3 regions of the Salinivibrio sp. VGrn1 genome follow, and region 2 is predicted to be linked to each of the others. Evidence: predicted binding sites of a transcription regulator. Region 2 holds the regulator's gene; each other region holds the start of a gene.
What was found. The regulator MetJ, encoded in region 2, represses methionine synthesis genes. The targets are predictions, from matches to a motif close to TTAGACNTNTANANGTCTAA.
Positions count from the first base shown of each region.

Region 1: the regulator MetJ is predicted to act here: its motif matches at 2,791-2,810, upstream of EHW56_RS02190 (MetQ/NlpA family ABC transporter substrate-binding protein).
Region 3: the regulator MetJ is predicted to act here: its motif matches at 2,429-2,448, upstream of metK (methionine adenosyltransferase).

Region 1 is NZ_SATA01000001.1:498,542-504,353, reverse strand. It holds gene sstT (serine/threonine transporter SstT) at 1-437, opposite strand, end outside; gene EHW56_RS02205 (ChrR family anti-sigma-E factor) at 744-1,418, opposite strand; gene EHW56_RS02200 (sigma-70 family RNA polymerase sigma factor) at 1,415-1,984, opposite strand; gene EHW56_RS02195 (LON peptidase substrate-binding domain-containing protein) at 2,111-2,680, opposite strand; gene EHW56_RS02190 (MetQ/NlpA family ABC transporter substrate-binding protein) at 2,836-3,633, shown strand; gene EHW56_RS02185 (multidrug effflux MFS transporter) at 3,808-5,022, shown strand; gene EHW56_RS02180 (hypothetical protein) at 5,247-5,504, shown strand; gene bioA (adenosylmethionine--8-amino-7-oxononanoate transaminase) at 5,513-5,812, opposite strand, start outside.
Region 2 is NZ_SATA01000005.1:188,135-193,946, forward strand. It holds gene EHW56_RS09830 (malic enzyme-like NAD(P)-binding protein) at 1-1,045, shown strand, start outside; gene metJ (met regulon transcriptional regulator MetJ) at 1,141-1,458, opposite strand; gene metB (cystathionine gamma-synthase) at 1,645-2,811, shown strand; gene EHW56_RS09845 (bifunctional aspartate kinase/homoserine dehydrogenase II) at 2,873-5,314, shown strand; gene metF (methylenetetrahydrofolate reductase) at 5,576-5,812, shown strand, end outside.
Region 3 is NZ_SATA01000009.1:12,309-18,120, reverse strand. It holds gene EHW56_RS12730 (ligand-gated channel protein) at 1-1,248, opposite strand, end outside; gene EHW56_RS12725 (LysR family transcriptional regulator) at 1,422-2,348, shown strand; gene metK (methionine adenosyltransferase) at 2,520-3,674, shown strand; gene EHW56_RS12715 (SprT family zinc-dependent metalloprotease) at 3,746-4,288, shown strand; gene rsmE (16S rRNA (uracil(1498)-N(3))-methyltransferase) at 4,387-5,118, shown strand; gene gshB (glutathione synthase) at 5,137-5,812, shown strand, end outside.

The sequences.
Region 1 (5,812 bases), on a different contig from region 2:
TAGTTGCCGTTCATCAATGCGCTAACGGGATTATCCACGATATTGAAAAGCAGCGTATTCAATACCTGGCCAATCCCTTCAGGTGGTGTGATGCTGGCATCTGTGGTCGCAAATTCCAGGGTCGTGGGGAACAAGAAGCTCATGGTGACTGCCGTCAGCGAGGCAGCAAGCGTACCGACAAGGTACAGACCAATAATAGGGCGCATATTGGCGCGCTGCCCTTGTTTTTGGTTAGCAATGGAAGCCGCCACTAAAACGAAGACCAAAATGGGGGCAACGGCTTTCAACGCGCTGACAAAGAGTTGTCCGAACAGTCCTGCATTCGCTGCCCACTCAGGAGACAGGTATGCAAGGACACCACCGGCAAGAATACCGACAAGGATTTGAAGTACCAACGAGTTGCCTCGGCTGACACTGGCGAGTTGTGTTTGACTCATGTGACTCTCACTTCACTGTGTTTATTATCAATGGCTGTTAATGAATCGTTAGAAGTGACGAATTAAACCAGTTTGATTCACCCGATGTAAAGGGAAAATTACTACTTTGCACTAGTTATGTAGGACTGAGCCGGAGAGTTGTCATTAAGTAAAGGTTTACCAGGTGTAATTATTCTGTTACCGCCACGAGATTAATGGCGATAATGGAGAGCATCGCCGAGCAAATGCACGCATTCCGTTGGCTCTTTAGCATAAAAAAAGGCGGCTTCGCAGCCGCCAGAAGGATAACAACTAACACAGAATTTTTTAGTAAATCGCATGTCCCACGGTATTGAGTAGTTTGCTCACACCTTTGGTGAAATAAAGCGGTGCATCGGCCACCGTGTAGCACAAACACCCTTGTTTGGTGAATGGCGTATGATGATGGCGACTATCGAGCAAAATAAAATCACCCGGTACGTATTCGCCACTTTCATCCTCGAACGTACCATCAAGCAAAAGAGTTAACTCATAGCCTTTGTGCGTGTGCGCAGGCACCGAGCCGCCCTCATCAATATGGAGGAAGCTGGCACGTGTTGCCCCTTCATCAAGGTTCAACCGGGCGCGCTGCACTTTGCCAAAAGATGACCAGTTAGAATCACTAAAGCGCTGTAGCGCGCGTGGCAACGTGTAGGTCTTGTTACTCACACTGATTTGTGTTAAACGGACTGGTGTTTGCGCATCGACGGCACCATCATTGGCCGCTGCATCTTCGAAAATGGCAGCAAGCATTTCGTCTTCAGCCGCATAATCCCAATCAGCAACGGTTATTTCTTCCTCGTCGAACGCTGAATCTGCAAGCGAGGCTTCTGCAGCGGCGACATATGCCTGGCATTCCTGGCAAAGCTCAACATGTGCTGACAACGCAATCGCCATCGAGGTGGGCAGTTTGCCAGCGGCAAACGCGTCAAGTAAGTCGGTCGATGGGTGATATTTAATCATTGTTTAACCTCCAGGTGATTGCGGAGCTTTTCCAGACCTAAACGCAATCGGGATTTTACGGTGCCCAACGGCACGTTTAACTGTTCTGACAACTCTTGGTGAGTAAGTTGTTTCAGGTACACGCCTCTCACCACTTGTTGTTGCACGTCGGGTAACTCATCAATGAACGACAGCAACTCTTGATCCATCATATATTGCGCACCAGCATCCGACTCATTGTCCTGCTGGCCAGATTCGAGCACGGGCCAAATATCATCACTGAAGTTGTCTTCCCGGTTCGATTGCACCTTACGCAACATGTCAAAGCTAATGTTACGCATGATGGTAAAGACCCACGTCGTCGCTGCGCCTTTATCGGCGTTGTACAAATGCGCTTTTCGCCACACAACCAACATGGTTTCCTGCACAAGCTCCATCGCTTGCCCGTCAGCACGGAGATGCTTGGAGCCGTAAGAGCGAATCTTAGGGCCAAAAAACCGAAACAGGCGCTCGAAAGCAACACGGTCACGGTCTTCCGAGACTTTTAATAATAATGCAGACAACTCTTCCTTCGTCACGTCAGTCATGTTGGCACGCGTGTCCCGTCTGGAAATGGTGGTCTCAGTATACATGGTTTGTGGCGCAGTCATAGTTGAGTCCTATCTGTCGTAGCCGTCCATTTGGCTACCAATACGTGGGTAGCAGTGATTGGATCACTCGACTTCCTCTTCGAGCAGCTGACTGATAAATTGTTTCGCTTCTTCTGCTGACTCTTGAGCAATAAACCATTGTTTTTGCGCATTAGAAAGCGGCAAAATTTCGAGCCAGCGCTGACAGCTCCAGGTTAAATCTTCGAAATGAGGCGCTTCATATTGTTCTGCGTGTTCAGGGTGAGCGGCAAAGACGTGTTTGAGCCCTGAGGCGATACGCGCTTTGTCGTCGGCTTGCGCCTCACCCAAATGCTCATCATGAGGCCAATCATTGAGGGCGCGCACATCGCCTACCCAAAGTTTATCCGCTTCTTGGTCCGTCGACATAATTTCTACCCGCTGGCGACCGGCGATCGTGATCCCCAGCAAGCCGTCGGGCAGTGTTTCGAAATCGACGATGTCGACTAAGGTGCCGTACTTGTAAAGACGCTTTCCCTGCATCATTGCCAGCACAAATCCTTCTTGATTCGCTGAGCACTCACGGACGAGGCGTAAATAACGAGGTTCAAAAATGCGCAGTTTGGCTCTGCCTCCCGGTAACAAAAACAGGGGCAAAGGAAACAGCTTAGTCATACTCATGCCTCCTTATATCGATTTAACATGCCCTCCATTACGCGTAGGACAATGGATGCGATCAAGCCGGCCCTTGTATCAAGCTAATCGTATTGACATTAATCATCTATATGGCACTCTGGATGTCTAAATGGCCAATTAGCAAGGTAAAGGGAATGAAGATAAAACAACTCAGCGCAAGTCTCGCGATACTTCTCGCGGCGGTATTCCTCTCAGGGTGTTCCGACCAAACTGAAACCATTAAAATTGGCGCAACGGTCGGTCCCCACGCGCAAGTGGTTGAATCGGTGGCTGAGCAAGCGAAAGAGGAAGGGATTGATGTTGAAGTCGTAGAGTTCTCTGATTACATCTCGCCTAATGCAGGGTTAGCGGATGGTAGTTTGGATTTAAATAGTTATCAGCATCAGCCGTTTCTCGACAATTTCAATCAAAACCACGATAGCGAGTTGGTAGCGATTGGTCGCTCAATCTTAATGCGGATGGGGATTTATTCTGACAAAGTCGACAAGGTCGAGGCGTTAGCGAATGGCGCACAAATTGCGATCCCCAATGATCCCACAAATGCGGGTCGCGCGCTGTTATTGCTGGAAGACGCAGGATTGATTACGTTGGCTGACAATGTTGGCTTTAAAGCCACGCTGCAAGATGTTCAATCCAACCCTAAACAGCTCGAATTTGTGGAAGTAGAAGCGGCACAGCTGCCTCGCAGTTTGCAAGATGTCGATGCCGCGGCGATTACCATGAATTATGTGATGTCATCAGGGCTCGATCCGAGCGAGCAGGGCATTTTCTTGGAATCTAAAGATGCGCCTCTCGCCGTTATGGTGGTGGCCGTACGCAAAGACGATCAAGATAACCCGACGTATCAGCGACTACTCGCGTTATTCCAGTCCGACAAAACACGTCAGTTTTTGCAAGATACCTTTAATGGCACCATAGAGCCTGCGTTTTAATTTATTGTCACCCAGTGAAATCGGCCAGTGCAATGCTGGCCGATAGCCAAACGTCACTATTTGTTTACCACTCATACAGTTATTACTGTTACCATAGTGATCTATCGGTGATCCACAATGTGCTAGGATCGCGACGTCTACCTCCCCACATCAATAAAACGCATAGGAAACTGGATGCAATCGGCTAGTCGCCCATTTAATTGGTCGCCCGTATTGCTGGCATGCCTGACCGTCAGTATTGGGCAATTCAGCATGGGCTTAGTATTTCCGTCTTTGCCCTGGATCGCCCGAGATTTCAACCTCAGTATGGACAATGTCCAACTGCTTATCTCTGCCTATCTACTTGGCTTTGGACCATCACAGTTTATCTATGGGCCTATCTCAGATGCGCTTGGCCGTCGCCGCGTGTTGTTAGCCGGTGTGTTGCTTTCACTGATTGGCTTAACCGTGATGGTGAGTTTTAGCGCCAGCTTCACTGGCCTAGTCATTGGCCGCTGCATCCAAGGAATGGGGACCGGCTGCTGTGCCGTGCTTTCGCGTGCCTTTACCCGTGACTCTTATTCTGGGGATCAACTACCGCAAGCCATGTCATATTTGATCATGGTGGCGTCGTTGACCCCGATTGTGGCGCCCGTTATTGGCGGGTTTGTTAACCACAATCTAGGCTGGCTGGCGATCTTTATTTTGCTGATGGTGTACACCAGCTTGGTGTGGTGCGTACTGTTTTTCCTGTTTAAAGAAAGCATGCATACTCGTTCACCGTTGCCCAATGTGAAGGTGATCCTCGGCCGTTATGGCGCACTACTAAAAACGCCATACTTTCTCTATTTCGCCAGTATTAGCTGGGTGAATTTTACCTTGGTGATCACCACGGTGTCGCTGATGCCATTTTTAATGCAAGAGCGCATCGGTATGACCTCGGATCAATATGCGCTGTGGGCGCTTATTCCGACCTGTGGCTTATTGTTGGGGAGTGCGCTAGTTTCGCGCATTCGTCCGCGTTTGGGCACCAAGCGTATGCTGTTGATGGCACCGGTGATGCAGCTCATTTCTGCGGTTTGGTTATGGCTCACCCCGATGGACCCGTTACTGCTGATGATTGGGCAGTTCTTTATGGTGTTTGGCAACGGGATTGCGCTGCCGTGCGCCCAATCGCAGGTGATGCAACCTTACTCTAACCAAGCCGGCACCGTCGCTGCGCTCTCCGGTGGTGGACAGATGATTATTTCTGCGTTGATGAGTATGGCGCTATTGAGCTTGGGCGTTAGCGAAGCATGGCACCTTGGTGTGGTAGTGGGTGTGTGCGCGCTGCTTTCCGTACACAATATCTTCCGCGGTTTTGCGGCACCGAAAGTCAACGTGGCCAGTACCCCGAGTGAGGCATCATGACAAATACATGGTCCGAAAAGGATGACAACCATCGCTAGCGCCATCGCCGTTAATGACACAATTTGACGGAATACGGAATACGGAATACGGAATACGGAATACGGAATACGGAATGCGGAAAGAGCTGATACGAGCGCGATTTGTTCTCTTCTGTATTCCGTAAGCGAAGCGCTCTGTATTCAAAAATTCTAAATAGCGCGTAGGTCGGCATAAGCGCTACCACGATGCCAATAAGTATCACAATTTGGGCCGCGCGCCACCCGACATCGGGGTTAACTTTGGCATCGAACGTGACAGGCGCCCGTTGGAAATTTGCACATACCCAACACTATGCCGGGGCTTGTGTCACCTACGCCAATGGCGCCACCGACGTTAAAGTACGCGTAGGTCGGCATAAGCGCCAGCACGATGCCAATCATTATCACGATGTGTGCCGCGCGCCATCCGACATCGGGGTTAAATTTGGCACCGATCGTGACTGACGCCCTATCTACTCACCAAAAAACTGCTTAATTGCGGTGATCATGCCTTGAGTGAGTTGGTGGAGTTGGTCGTCGCGGATGCAATAGGGTGGCATTACATACACCAGTTTGCCGAAGGGGCGGACCCAAATACCTTGGGCGGTCATTAAGGGCTGAATATCGGCCAGGCTCACCGGATCGGTCAGCTCTATCACGCCAATTGCGCCAAGCACACGCACGTCCGCCACACACTCGAGGGCGCGAGCAGGCGCTAAGCCGGTTTTTAGCTGCTTCTCGATGTGCGCGACGGTCTGCGGCCAGTTACTTTC
Region 2 (5,812 bases):
CTCAAACGGCACCGCGATTTTGGGGCTAGGAAATTTAGGCCCCATGGCTTCTAAGCCTGTCATGGAAGGTAAAGCTTTATTGTTCAAGCGTTTTGCTGGATTGGACTCGATCGACATTGAAGTCAAACACCGTACTATCGATGAATTCGTGGATACCGTGGCGAACATCGCGGATACCTTTGGCGGTATCAATCTCGAAGATATCAAAGCCCCAGATTGTTTTGAGATTGAAAAACAATTAATTGCACGTTGCGAAGTGCCTGTATTTCATGATGATCAACACGGCACTGCCATCGTCACCGCTGCCGGCATGCTTAACGCGCTTGAGCTGCAAGGCAAAGATATCCGCGAGGCGACGGTGGTGTGCATGGGCGCAGGCGCAGCGGCTGTTGCCTGTATGGAGCTATTAATAAAATGTGGCGCTCAGCGGGAAAAAATCTATATGTTGGATCGTAAAGGCGTGATCCATACGCGTCGTGACGACATCAACAAATATAAGCAGCTGTTTGCCAATAACACGGATAAGCGTACCCTCGAAGATGTGATTGAGGGCGCGGATATGTTCGTTGGCGTCTCCGGTCCAGACTTGCTTTCACCCGACGCCTTGAAGCTGATGGCAGATAAACCCGTGGTATTTGCCTGCTCGAACCCAGATCCTGAAATTCATCCGGATGTGGCGCATCAAGTGCGCGATGATCTGATCATGGGAACCGGGCGTTCGGATTACCCGAATCAGGTCAATAACGTGCTCTGCTTCCCGTTTATTTTCCGTGGCGCATTGGATGTACGTGCCAGTGAAATTAACGATGCGATGAAGTTGGCAGCGGTAGAGGCCATTCGCAGCCTAGCCAAAGAGCCTGTCCCACAAACGGTATTAGACGCCGCCGGTTTGTCTTCGCTAAGCTTTGGCCCAGATTACATTATTCCCAAGCCAATGGACGCGCGTTTATTACCTAAGGTTGCCCGCGCGGTAGCGCTGGCCGCCGTGGAAACCGGCGTGGCTCGTATCGAGATGCCAGAAAACTATATGCTCGACAAGGCGTAATGCTTGAGCGTGAGGAAAAGCGCGGTGGAATAGAGCCCGAAAAGGCTGTGCTGAGCACCTATCATTACAGAAAACCCGCCAATCGGCGGGTTTTTTTAGTATTCGCTATCGTCGAACTCGATACCAAGCTCTTCCATGATCCGACGTGCTTCAGCGGGAATGCTGTCGGGTTTATCCTTACGGATATCGTCATCGGTTGGTAGTGGTTGGCCGGTGTAGGCATGAAGAAATGCCTCACACAACAACTCACTGTTGGTCGCATGACGGAGGTTTTGCACCTGACGACGAGTACGCTCGTCGGTAAGAATTTTTAGTACTTTTAATGGGATAGAGACGGTGATCTTCTTTACCTGCTCTTTCTTTTTACCATGTTCGGCATACGGATTAATGTAGTCGCCGTTCCACTGCGCCATGTCTCACCTATCTTGATTATGGAATACCCAGAATGATGCTGCGGAGATTTTAGCTATATTAACCGCCACATGCAAAGGAGTATAGACGTCTAGAAGTGTTGACGTCCCAAAAAGCGCAGGGTAAGGTGGCAGTATGAAACCTGGATCACGCCCACGATGCGCAAACCAGACTAGCAAGGATAGATCATGACTGAGAAAAAAACCGACACTATCGCCGTTCGGACCGGGATTGGGACTGACACCCAGCACCATGCGGTGGTGCCTCCCCTGTACTTATCGACCAATTACCGTTTCCCGGCACTGGGTGATGTGCCTACTTACGACTACGCGCGAGGCGGCAACCCAACGCGTGCGCAGCTCGAACAAGCGCTGACTGACTTAGAAGGGGGCGCAGGTGCGGTGGTGACCAACTGCGGGATGTCGGCGATAAACTTGGTGCTATCTCTGTTGGAGGCTGGCGAGCATATTGTCGCCCCACATGATTGTTATGGCGGCACCTATCGCTTGCTCGAATCGCGTGCCAAACAAGGGATCTGGCAGGTAAGTTTTGTCGATCAATCGGACCATGATGCGTTGGACCAGGCATTGGCCAAACAGCCCAAGCTCGTGCTGGTGGAAACCCCATCCAATCCACTCTTACGCGTGGTCGATATCGCAGAAATATGCCAAAAAGCCCATCAAGTGGGGGCTTGGGTGGTGGTCGACAACACGTTTTTATCGCCAGCTTTGCAAACGCCTTTTGCGCTGGGCGCGGATATGGTGGTGCATTCGACCACCAAATTTATTAATGGCCATTCTGATATTGTCGGTGGCGCGGTGATCGCCGCGACCAGTGAACTTGCCGCGACATTGGCTTGGTGGGGAAATTGCTTAGGGGCGACGGGCAATGCATTTGACAGTTATATGACACTGCGAGGGTTGCGCACATTGGGTGCACGCGTTAAACAACACCAACACAACACTGAAGCGGTACTCAGTTACCTGCAAACGGTGTCGGCAGTGCGGAAAATCTACTACCCCGGGTTGGCCTCTCACCCTGGCCACCAAATTGCTGCGCGCCAGCAAGCGGGGTTTGGTAGCATGCTGAGCTTAGAATTGGATACAGACCAAGCCGGTGTGGCGCGATTTATTGATGGCCTCACGTTATTTGCCCTCGCCGAGTCTCTCGGGGGGGTAGAAAGCTTAGTGACGCATCCTGGTTCGATGACACACAGAGCCATGAGTGACGCCGCGCAAGCGGAGGCGGGCATCGCACCGACCTTGTTGCGTTTTTCCATTGGATTAGAAGATGCGCAAGATTTGGTTGCTGATTTGGCGAACGCCTTTGCCCGTTTAGAGGGTGACACCCCATAGAGGCTGCGCTTCAGTGCGCGCCGCTTTACCGAGATCGATAGACATTAAGAGAGACCTTGCCATGCATGCGCAACCGACGGAAACGTCCCCCGAGTCACCACGCCAATTGCACAAGTTTGGTGGCAGTAGCCTTGCGAGCCCTGATTGCTATCGTCGCGTGGTCGATGTATTGACCGCGCATGCGAGCCAGCAAGACTTAATCGTGGTGTCCGCGGCAGGAAAAACCACTAACCAGCTGATCATGTGGTTAGCACAGTTAGACAAGGATGGGCGAGTGGCGCATGAGACCTTGCAAGTGGTGCGCGCCTTTCAGCAAGACTTGATTGAGAACTTGATTGATGGTGAACCCAAGCAGCAGCTGGTGGATGCGCTTTATGCCGATATCGCAACCATTGCGTCGTTGGGCGATCAGGGCGTGAACGAGAGCGACAAAGCGTACGTGCAAGGTTTTGGAGAGGTCTGGTCGGCGCGTCTGTTGGCCCAGTTATTGAAGCAGCATCGACGTGCCGCGGTGATGTTAGACTCACGCCAATGTTTGCGCGCCGAGCGCGCCGCTCAGCCGGAAGTGGATCGCGGGGCGTCTTGGCCTTTATTGCAAAATCAGCTTTCACAGCATGGCGATACGCATGTGGTGATCACCGGCTTTATGGCACAAAATCAAGCGGGAGAAACGGTGCTGTTAGGGCGCAATGGCTCCGATTACTCGGCCACTGTCTTGGGTGCGCTTGCAGGCGTGAGCCGTGTGACCATTTGGAGTGATGTCGCCGGGGTCTATAGCGCGGACCCACGCCATGTTGATAATGCCTGTTTGCTGCCTTTAATTCGTCTTGACGAGGCGGGAGAACTGGCGCGACTCGCGGCTCCCGTGCTGCATAGCCGAACCTTACAGCCGGTGGCGCAAAGTGCGACCGACCTGACGTTGCGCTGCACCCAAGCGCCGGATAGCGGATCAACACGTATTGAACGCGTGTTAGCCACGGGGCGCGGGGCAAAAATCATTACGGCGTTGGATGAGGTGAGCTTGCTCCAGTTTGATGTCGCGCGAGGACAAGATTTTCAAGCGATAAAACAAGAGCTCAGCCGGATTTTGTCACAGCTAAAAGTACAGCCATTAGCAACGGATTACCAAGACGACCAGTACCGTATTTTGTTAGCGTTTACCACGGAAGTCGTGGCATTGGTAATGGCGCAAATTCAAGACGCCGGCCTCCCAGCTGAACTCAAACTGCGTGAAGGCTTTACCATGGTGGCGGCGGTTGGGGCAGGCGTGGTGAACAACCCCGTACACTGCCATGGCTTCTATCAGCAACTCAAATCACAGCCGGTGGAATTTATCAGTGAGTCGGCCTCTGGGCTGAGCCTGGTTGCTATCCTACGCCACGTCCACACTCAGGCACTGGTTGCCAGTTTGCATGATGCCTTGTTTCAAGCTCAGCGCCGTATCGGCTTGGTGTTGGTGGGCAAAGGCAATATTGGTACCCGTTGGCTAAGCCTTTTTGCCGAACAAAAAGCACACTTGGAAAAGCGTCATGGTAAGGAAGTCTCACTGATTTCAGTGGTGGACAGTCGCAACCAATGGCTTGATTTTGCCGGTATTGATGCCACGCGTGTGTTGGATGGGTTTGACGAGCGTTGCGAGCCTTATTTTGATGACGAGTGGCTCACCCGTCTACTGAATCACCCGTATGACGATGTGATTTTGTTGGATGTCACCGCCAGTGAGTCATTAGCGTACTTGTATCCGCGACTTGCCGAGCATGGCTTTCACTTAATCTCCGCCAACAAAGAGGCGGGCGCCGCACCCGCCGAGCAGTACCACGCGATTCAGCAGGCGTTTAGCAAAACCGGGCGCCATTGGCTCTACAATGCGACCGTGGGCGCCGGGTTACCGATTAACTACGCGGTGCAAGATCTGCGTGAAAGTGGTGACACGATTGTTGCACTGTCTGGGATCTTTTCTGGCACCTTGTCATGGCTGTTTTTGCAATTCAGTGGTGAGGTCCCCTTTAGCGTCCTGCTTGAGCAGGCTTGGCAGCAAGGCCTAACCGAGCCTGACCCACGGGATGATCTTTCTGGGGCTGACGTGGTGCGTAAATTGGTGATTTTGGCACGTGAAGCGGGCATGTCCCTCGAGCCTGAGCAGGTAAAGGTTGAGTCCTTGGTGCCTAAGTCACTGGCTGATCTGTCTTTGGATGCCTTTCTTGATAATGCACACCAAATGGATGAACCGCTACAAGAGCGATTAGACAAAGCGCATAAAAATCGGTCAGTGCTACGTTATGTGGCGCGCTTGGAAGTTAACGGTCACGCCCATGTGAGCCTAGAAACCCTACCCAGCGAGCATCCACTTGCGCATCTATTACCGTGTGACAATGTGTTTGCGATTGAAAGCCAATGGTATCGCGAGAATCCTTTGGTCATTCGTGGGCCAGGGGCGGGACGTGATGTCACCGCAGGCGCCATTCAATCCGATTTAAATCGCTTGATAAGTCGCCTTCACTAACCCGCTAATGGATAACCGTGATCAAGCTGTCTGCGCGCTGCGTAGGCAGCTTTTTTTGTGCCGTTACCCGCGTTGTGAGGTGTGCATTGATGGCTGTGTCGTCTATCTTCATAACACCATGAGTTTTTTTCATGGCTTGCATCGTTGACATTTTAGCCGAATCACGACAATCTTTAGACATATGGACGTCTAAACGTATAAATCAAAAGCAGAGCAGAAACAAGCAGACTGAACAGCGTCGTTCGGTGTCAGGGAGAGGATATGAGCTACACACACGCAGGCCACATTGATGCACTCAATCAGAACATTGCTGACTTAGATGGCGATATTAACGTCTCATTTGAGTTTTTTCCTCCCAGCACCCCAAGTATGGAAGAAACCCTCTGGAACTCAGTACATCGCTTAAAAGCACTCAAACCTAAATTTATGTCGGTGACCTATGGCGCCAACTCCGGGGAGCGTGATCGCACCCATGACATCGTGAAAAGCATTCATGAC
Region 3 (5,812 bases), on a different contig from region 2:
ACCCTTTACTGTCCAGCTATCGGTGAGCTGATAAACACCATACAGGCGTGGACTAGCGTGATAATCATAGTTTTCATCATGATCGACACGTAAGCCGAGGGTCAGACTAAATGGCTCAATCACACGCCACTCATCTTCGACAAATAAAGCCGCTTGTGTATTGTCAATCTCAGTTTGGCTCGACGCTTTATTAGAGGTAAAGTCCTCCAACTTCGCTTTGTTCACCGAGCCACCGACCGTCAAAGTGTGTGTTTCAAAATCACGAATGAGACGGGTTTTAAACTCGGTGTTCTTAATCGTCATTTCGCGACTTTTATTGCGGCTTTGCTCGTACTGTAAGTGTGAATCTGACCAGCCCCACGTCCAATGCCCTTCATGCCCAAGGGCGATTGATTGCCGCCGATATTCATTGTTACTGTTTTCACATTGGTTGCCTCGACACTGGCTATCATCCGTGGGAACGGTTTTGCCTATGTGGCCATTTCGCTCTTGCGAACTCGCGCCCAAGTCCAAGGTCCACTGTTGAAAATCGCTGGCACCGTAAGTCAACGAGGTAGAAAGACTACGTAAAGATTTGTCCTCGTAACCGAAAGTAATCTCGTCTTCTTGGCGTTGAACGTTTTGGCCTGATACCGTCATCCCTAGCTTATCGCTTAACGCGCCAGACAAGTAAAAATTGGCGCTTTGTTCATCGCCTGATGCGCGTTTTTCTTGTAATAACGTGCTCAACTGCACGTTGCCATGCCATTCATGTTGTTCACGACGAGTAATAATATTAATCACCCCACCGATGGCATCAGAGCCATACAAGGTCGACATCGGCCCCCGAATCACTTCAATACGCTCAATCGCTTGTAGCGGAGGTAACCAACCTTGCTCAATGCCAGGCCCGTCACTGTTCGGGCGTGTTTCGCGACTGGTGGTACGTTTTCCATCCACCAGCATCAGGGTATATTTTGAGCCCATTCCGCGAATACTGATATCCGTGGTGTCACCGCCTCCGGTCACAACCACGCCAGGAATACGCTTTAATGCATCCGTAACATCGCGATAATAACGATCTTCAAGTTGGTCACGGCTAATCACGCTAATACTTGCTGGTGCCTTTGCGGTGGCTTGTTCAAACCCTGACGCTGTGATCACCATAGTTTCGGTATTTTGATCACCCGCTTCTGCCGCATGAATAGCACTCACAGGCATACCGGCTAATACCATCCCGAGAACAACGGGACGAAGACAACTGGACATAATCAACTCCATTTTGTGATAATGATTATTATTTGTTAGTTGATAATTATTCACGTTTGAGTTCGGACGCATAGGGACAAAACAGGAACACCTCGTTCCAGTAATAGAACGAGGCAGTGAGCTTCATGCCGAACCATTGATATGAATCTTCACCGAAGTGAAAAAGGACCGTTATGCAGGATTTTTCTTCGATCCGTTCGTTTGCGGCTTTGTGTCATCATCAAAGCCTTACCGCTGCCGCTAAGGCATTGGGCCAACCTAAGTCAACGGTGAGTCGTCGCTTGGCTCAACTGGAAGCCGACCTAGGCCAGCCTTTAACGCAAAGACAAGGTAATAGACTGGTCTTAACCAAAGCGGGAGAGATTTTTTCTCACTACTGCCAACAAATGCTCGATTTAGCAGAGGAAAGTGAAGAAGCGATCCAGGGGTTAAATAATCATCTTCAAGGGGCGATAGAAGTGATTTGCCACCCCGGAATGATGCGCGGTTGGGCGGCTCCATTGATCAGTCGTTTTCTCGCTGAGCATCCCAAAGTATCCATCACATTAACAAGCGAAGTCAGTGCACAACGTATTCAGTCGGCCGATCTTATCATCTGGGCAGGAGACATCATGTTACCGGTCAATTGCCGCTCATATCAGCTTGGCCATTGGCAATATGGTATTTACGCGGCACCAGGCTATGTCAGCCAATATGGCCCGTTTACGCATCCTAGCCTGCTCGATGAACACCCTTGGCTAGATGTCTTTGCCCTACGTCGACAAGGATTAACGCTTTATGACCACGACAGTACCTACCACTTAAGCGCCATGCCTAGCCGCTTTAATTGCGATATGATAGCCATTCAATTGGATGCTATCGCCGATGGGCAGGGCGTTGGATTGCTACCGATCTGGAGCGCCACAGGTTATCAACACCATCATCCTGATAGAATTATGCGCTGCTTGCCTAACTGGGCCTCAGCACCTATTCCGTTGCGTCTTAACTGCAGCGCTGGCCGTCTTCCTCTGCGTGTCGAATCACTGGTGCACTGGCTGCAAGAGGCGATTCCCTCATCATGGGGGTCAGTGAAGCCACAGCCAGTATCCCACGCGGTGTAAGCGCATCTCAGCCAATTTTGCTATACCTTAAGACACCCATATGCATCAACTGACTTGCGTTTATCACAATTACGAATAAAATAGACGTCTAGAAGTTAAAACATCTGAGATGATCGGCGAAACGATTCGCTACGTATCGTCGGTATTCTTGATAATCAATGAGAGTGTCACATGGCTAAGCACCTGTTTACCTCAGAGTCCGTCTCTGAAGGCCATCCTGATAAAATCGCCGATCAGATTTCTGATGCGGTCTTGGATGCCATTCTTGAGCAAGATCCCAAAGCACGCGTTGCCTGCGAAACCTATGTAAAGACCGGTATGGTCATGGTAGGCGGGGAAGTGACGACCTCGGCATGGGTCGATATCGAAGAGCTCACCCGTCAAACCGTGCGCGATATTGGTTACGTGCACTCGGACATGGGCTTTGATGCCAACTCTTGCGCCGTATTGAATACCATTGGTAAACAATCCCCAGACATTAACCAAGGGGTTGATCGCGCCGACCCGAAAGATCAGGGCGCTGGCGACCAAGGGATCATGTTTGGCTTTGCCACCAACGAAACCAATGTGCTGATGCCTGCCCCCATCACCTATTCACACCGTTTGGTCGAGCGTCAGGCGCAAGTACGTAAAAACGGCACGTTAGACTGGTTACGCCCAGATGCGAAAAGCCAGGTCACCTTTGCGTATGACAACGGTAAAATTGCGGGTATTGATGCCGTCGTGCTCTCAACACAGCATTGCGACAGTATTTCAACCGACGATCTGCGCGAAGCGGTGATGGAAGAAATCATCAAGCCAGTATTGCCGGCACAATGGCTGACCAAAGACACCAAGTATTTCATTAACCCAACGGGCCGTTTTGTGATTGGCGGACCGATGGGCGATTGTGGTTTAACAGGCCGTAAAATCATTGTCGACACCTATGGCGGTGCAGCCCGTCACGGTGGCGGAGCTTTCTCGGGTAAAGACCCCTCAAAAGTGGATCGCTCTGCCGCGTATGCCGCGCGTTACGTGGCCAAAAACATTGTCGCCGCAGGTCTTGCTGACCGTTGTGAAATCCAGTTGTCTTACGCGATTGGCGTTGCGGAACCCACTTCTATCATGGTGGAGACCTTCGGTACCGAAAAAGTGGCCCCAGAAGTGATCACTAAAGCGGTTCGTGAACACTTCGACTTACGCCCGTATGGTTTGCAGGAAATGCTGGATTTATTACAACCCATCTATAAGCAAACGGCTGCATATGGCCACTTTGGTCGCGACATCTTCCCCTGGGAGAAAACCGACAAAGCAGCGCTATTGCGCGACTTTGCCAAGCTCGGGTAATCTCCACGTACTCATTGCTTGTAAGGGAAGCTTCGGCTTCCCTTTTTGATCGCCACTAGGATCGCCACACTATGTCTTCTGCTTCTGACGCATTCGCCTTTGACAAGACCGCTTGGTCACCTGATGCATTACAGCAAGCGGCTAACACGCGTGTTTACCAGTGTATTGATGCGGCTAATCGTCAATTAGGTACCCAGCTACACTATCCTGCGATTGGCTTCACACTACGGGGTCAATCCGCTGGCACCGCGCACCCCACGCAATGGCGTGTTAGGTTTAACCCGATCCTTTTACAGCAAGCACCAGAGACCTTTTTCGACGAAGTGATCCCTCATGAGGTCTGTCATTTGGTTACCTTTGCGCTATACGGTCGGGTAAAACCACATGGTCCTGAGTGGCGTTCGCTAATGAACCAGGTATTTAATGCCCCTGCCAATACCACCCACCAGCTTGATATCAGTGCCGTGCAAGGCAAAACCTTCGCGTACCAGTGTGAGTGTGGCCCTGTTGCCTTATCCATTCGCCGCCACAATAAAATACAGCGCGGACAAGCCACCTATCGCTGCAACCGCTGTCAACAGCCACTAGTGAGAAACCTTGACGCCTTAGAATAATTTGTTTTTTCACCACTCGACCCCATATTAGTGACAAAGCCTATCGCCCCCGTAGCCATGTTACACTGAAGGCGAGATGACCATGGAAAACGAGCACAATGCGAATTCCTCGAATTTATCACCCAACGCCCTTGCCATCGCAAGGCGATGTGACACTGAGTGGCGAAGCTGCCAACCATCTCGGTCGCGTCCTACGTATGCAACCTGAACAACCGATTTTGCTCTTTGATGGCAGTGGTGCGCAGTTTCCCGCTATGCTGACGGAAGTCAGTAAAAAGCAGGTTGTCGCGACCATTACCGCTTGCGAATCACACAGTGTCGAGTCACCGCTTGACTTTGAACTCGGCCAAGTGATTTCACGTGGTGAGAAAATGGAGTTTACCATTCAAAAATCGGTCGAATTAGGCGTGAATACCATCACTCCCCTTTTATCGGCTCGATGCGGAGTGAAACTCAATGCTGAGCGACTCGAGAAAAAACGCCAACAATGGCAAAAAATCGCGATTGGCGCCTGTGAGCAAAGCGGCCGTAATGTGGTGCCCACCATTAACCCGGTGATCAATCTAGACACATGGTGCCAGCAGGCGTTTGATGGCTTAAAACTGAACCTTCATCCGCGTGCCCCCTACTCTATCAATACGCTACCCGACGCCCCCGACAAGCTACGCTTGCTCATTGGCCCAGAGGGCGGATTGTCTGATGACGAGATTGCAATGACACGCGAACACGGCTTTGAAGAGATCCTACTCGGCCCACGCGTGTTGCGAACAGAAACCGCGGCGCTCACCGCCATCACGGCCCTTCAAGTCCGTTTTGGCGATTTGGGTTAACCGGCAAACAGGAGAAACATGATGAAAATAGGTGTTGTGATGGACCCCATCGAGGCCATCAGTGTGAAAAAAGACTCCACGTTTGCCATGATGCTGGCAGCACAAAAACGCGGCTGGGAAGTGCATTATATCTTGATGGAAGATATGTCAATGCAGCAAGGTGAACCATACGCTCGCACCCACAGTGTGACTGTGATGGATAACCCTGACCATTGGTACCAAATCGACCAAACCCAAACCCTCGCATTGCGAGAATTTGATGCCATATTGATGCGCAAAGATCCGCCGTTTGATACGGAATACATCTACGCAACCTACATGTTAGAGCGGGCTGAGGAAGCGGGTGTATTGATTGTTAACAAGCCGCAAAGTTTGCGTGACTGCAATGAAAAGCTTTATACCGCGTGGTTCCCAGAGCATACGCCGACCACTTTGGTGACCCGTCGTGCCGACGAAATTAAAGCATTCCAAGCCGAACACGGCGATGTGATTTTAAAACCACTCGATGGCATGGGCGGCGCGTCTATCTTTCGAGTCAAACAAGGCGATCCGAACCTGTCGGTGATTATTGAAACCCTGACCGAGCATGGCCAACGTTTTTGCATGGCACAAACTTTCGTCCCTGACATCAGCAACGGTGACAAGCGCATCTTAATTGTTGATGGGGAACCGGTTCCCTACTGTTTAGCCCGTA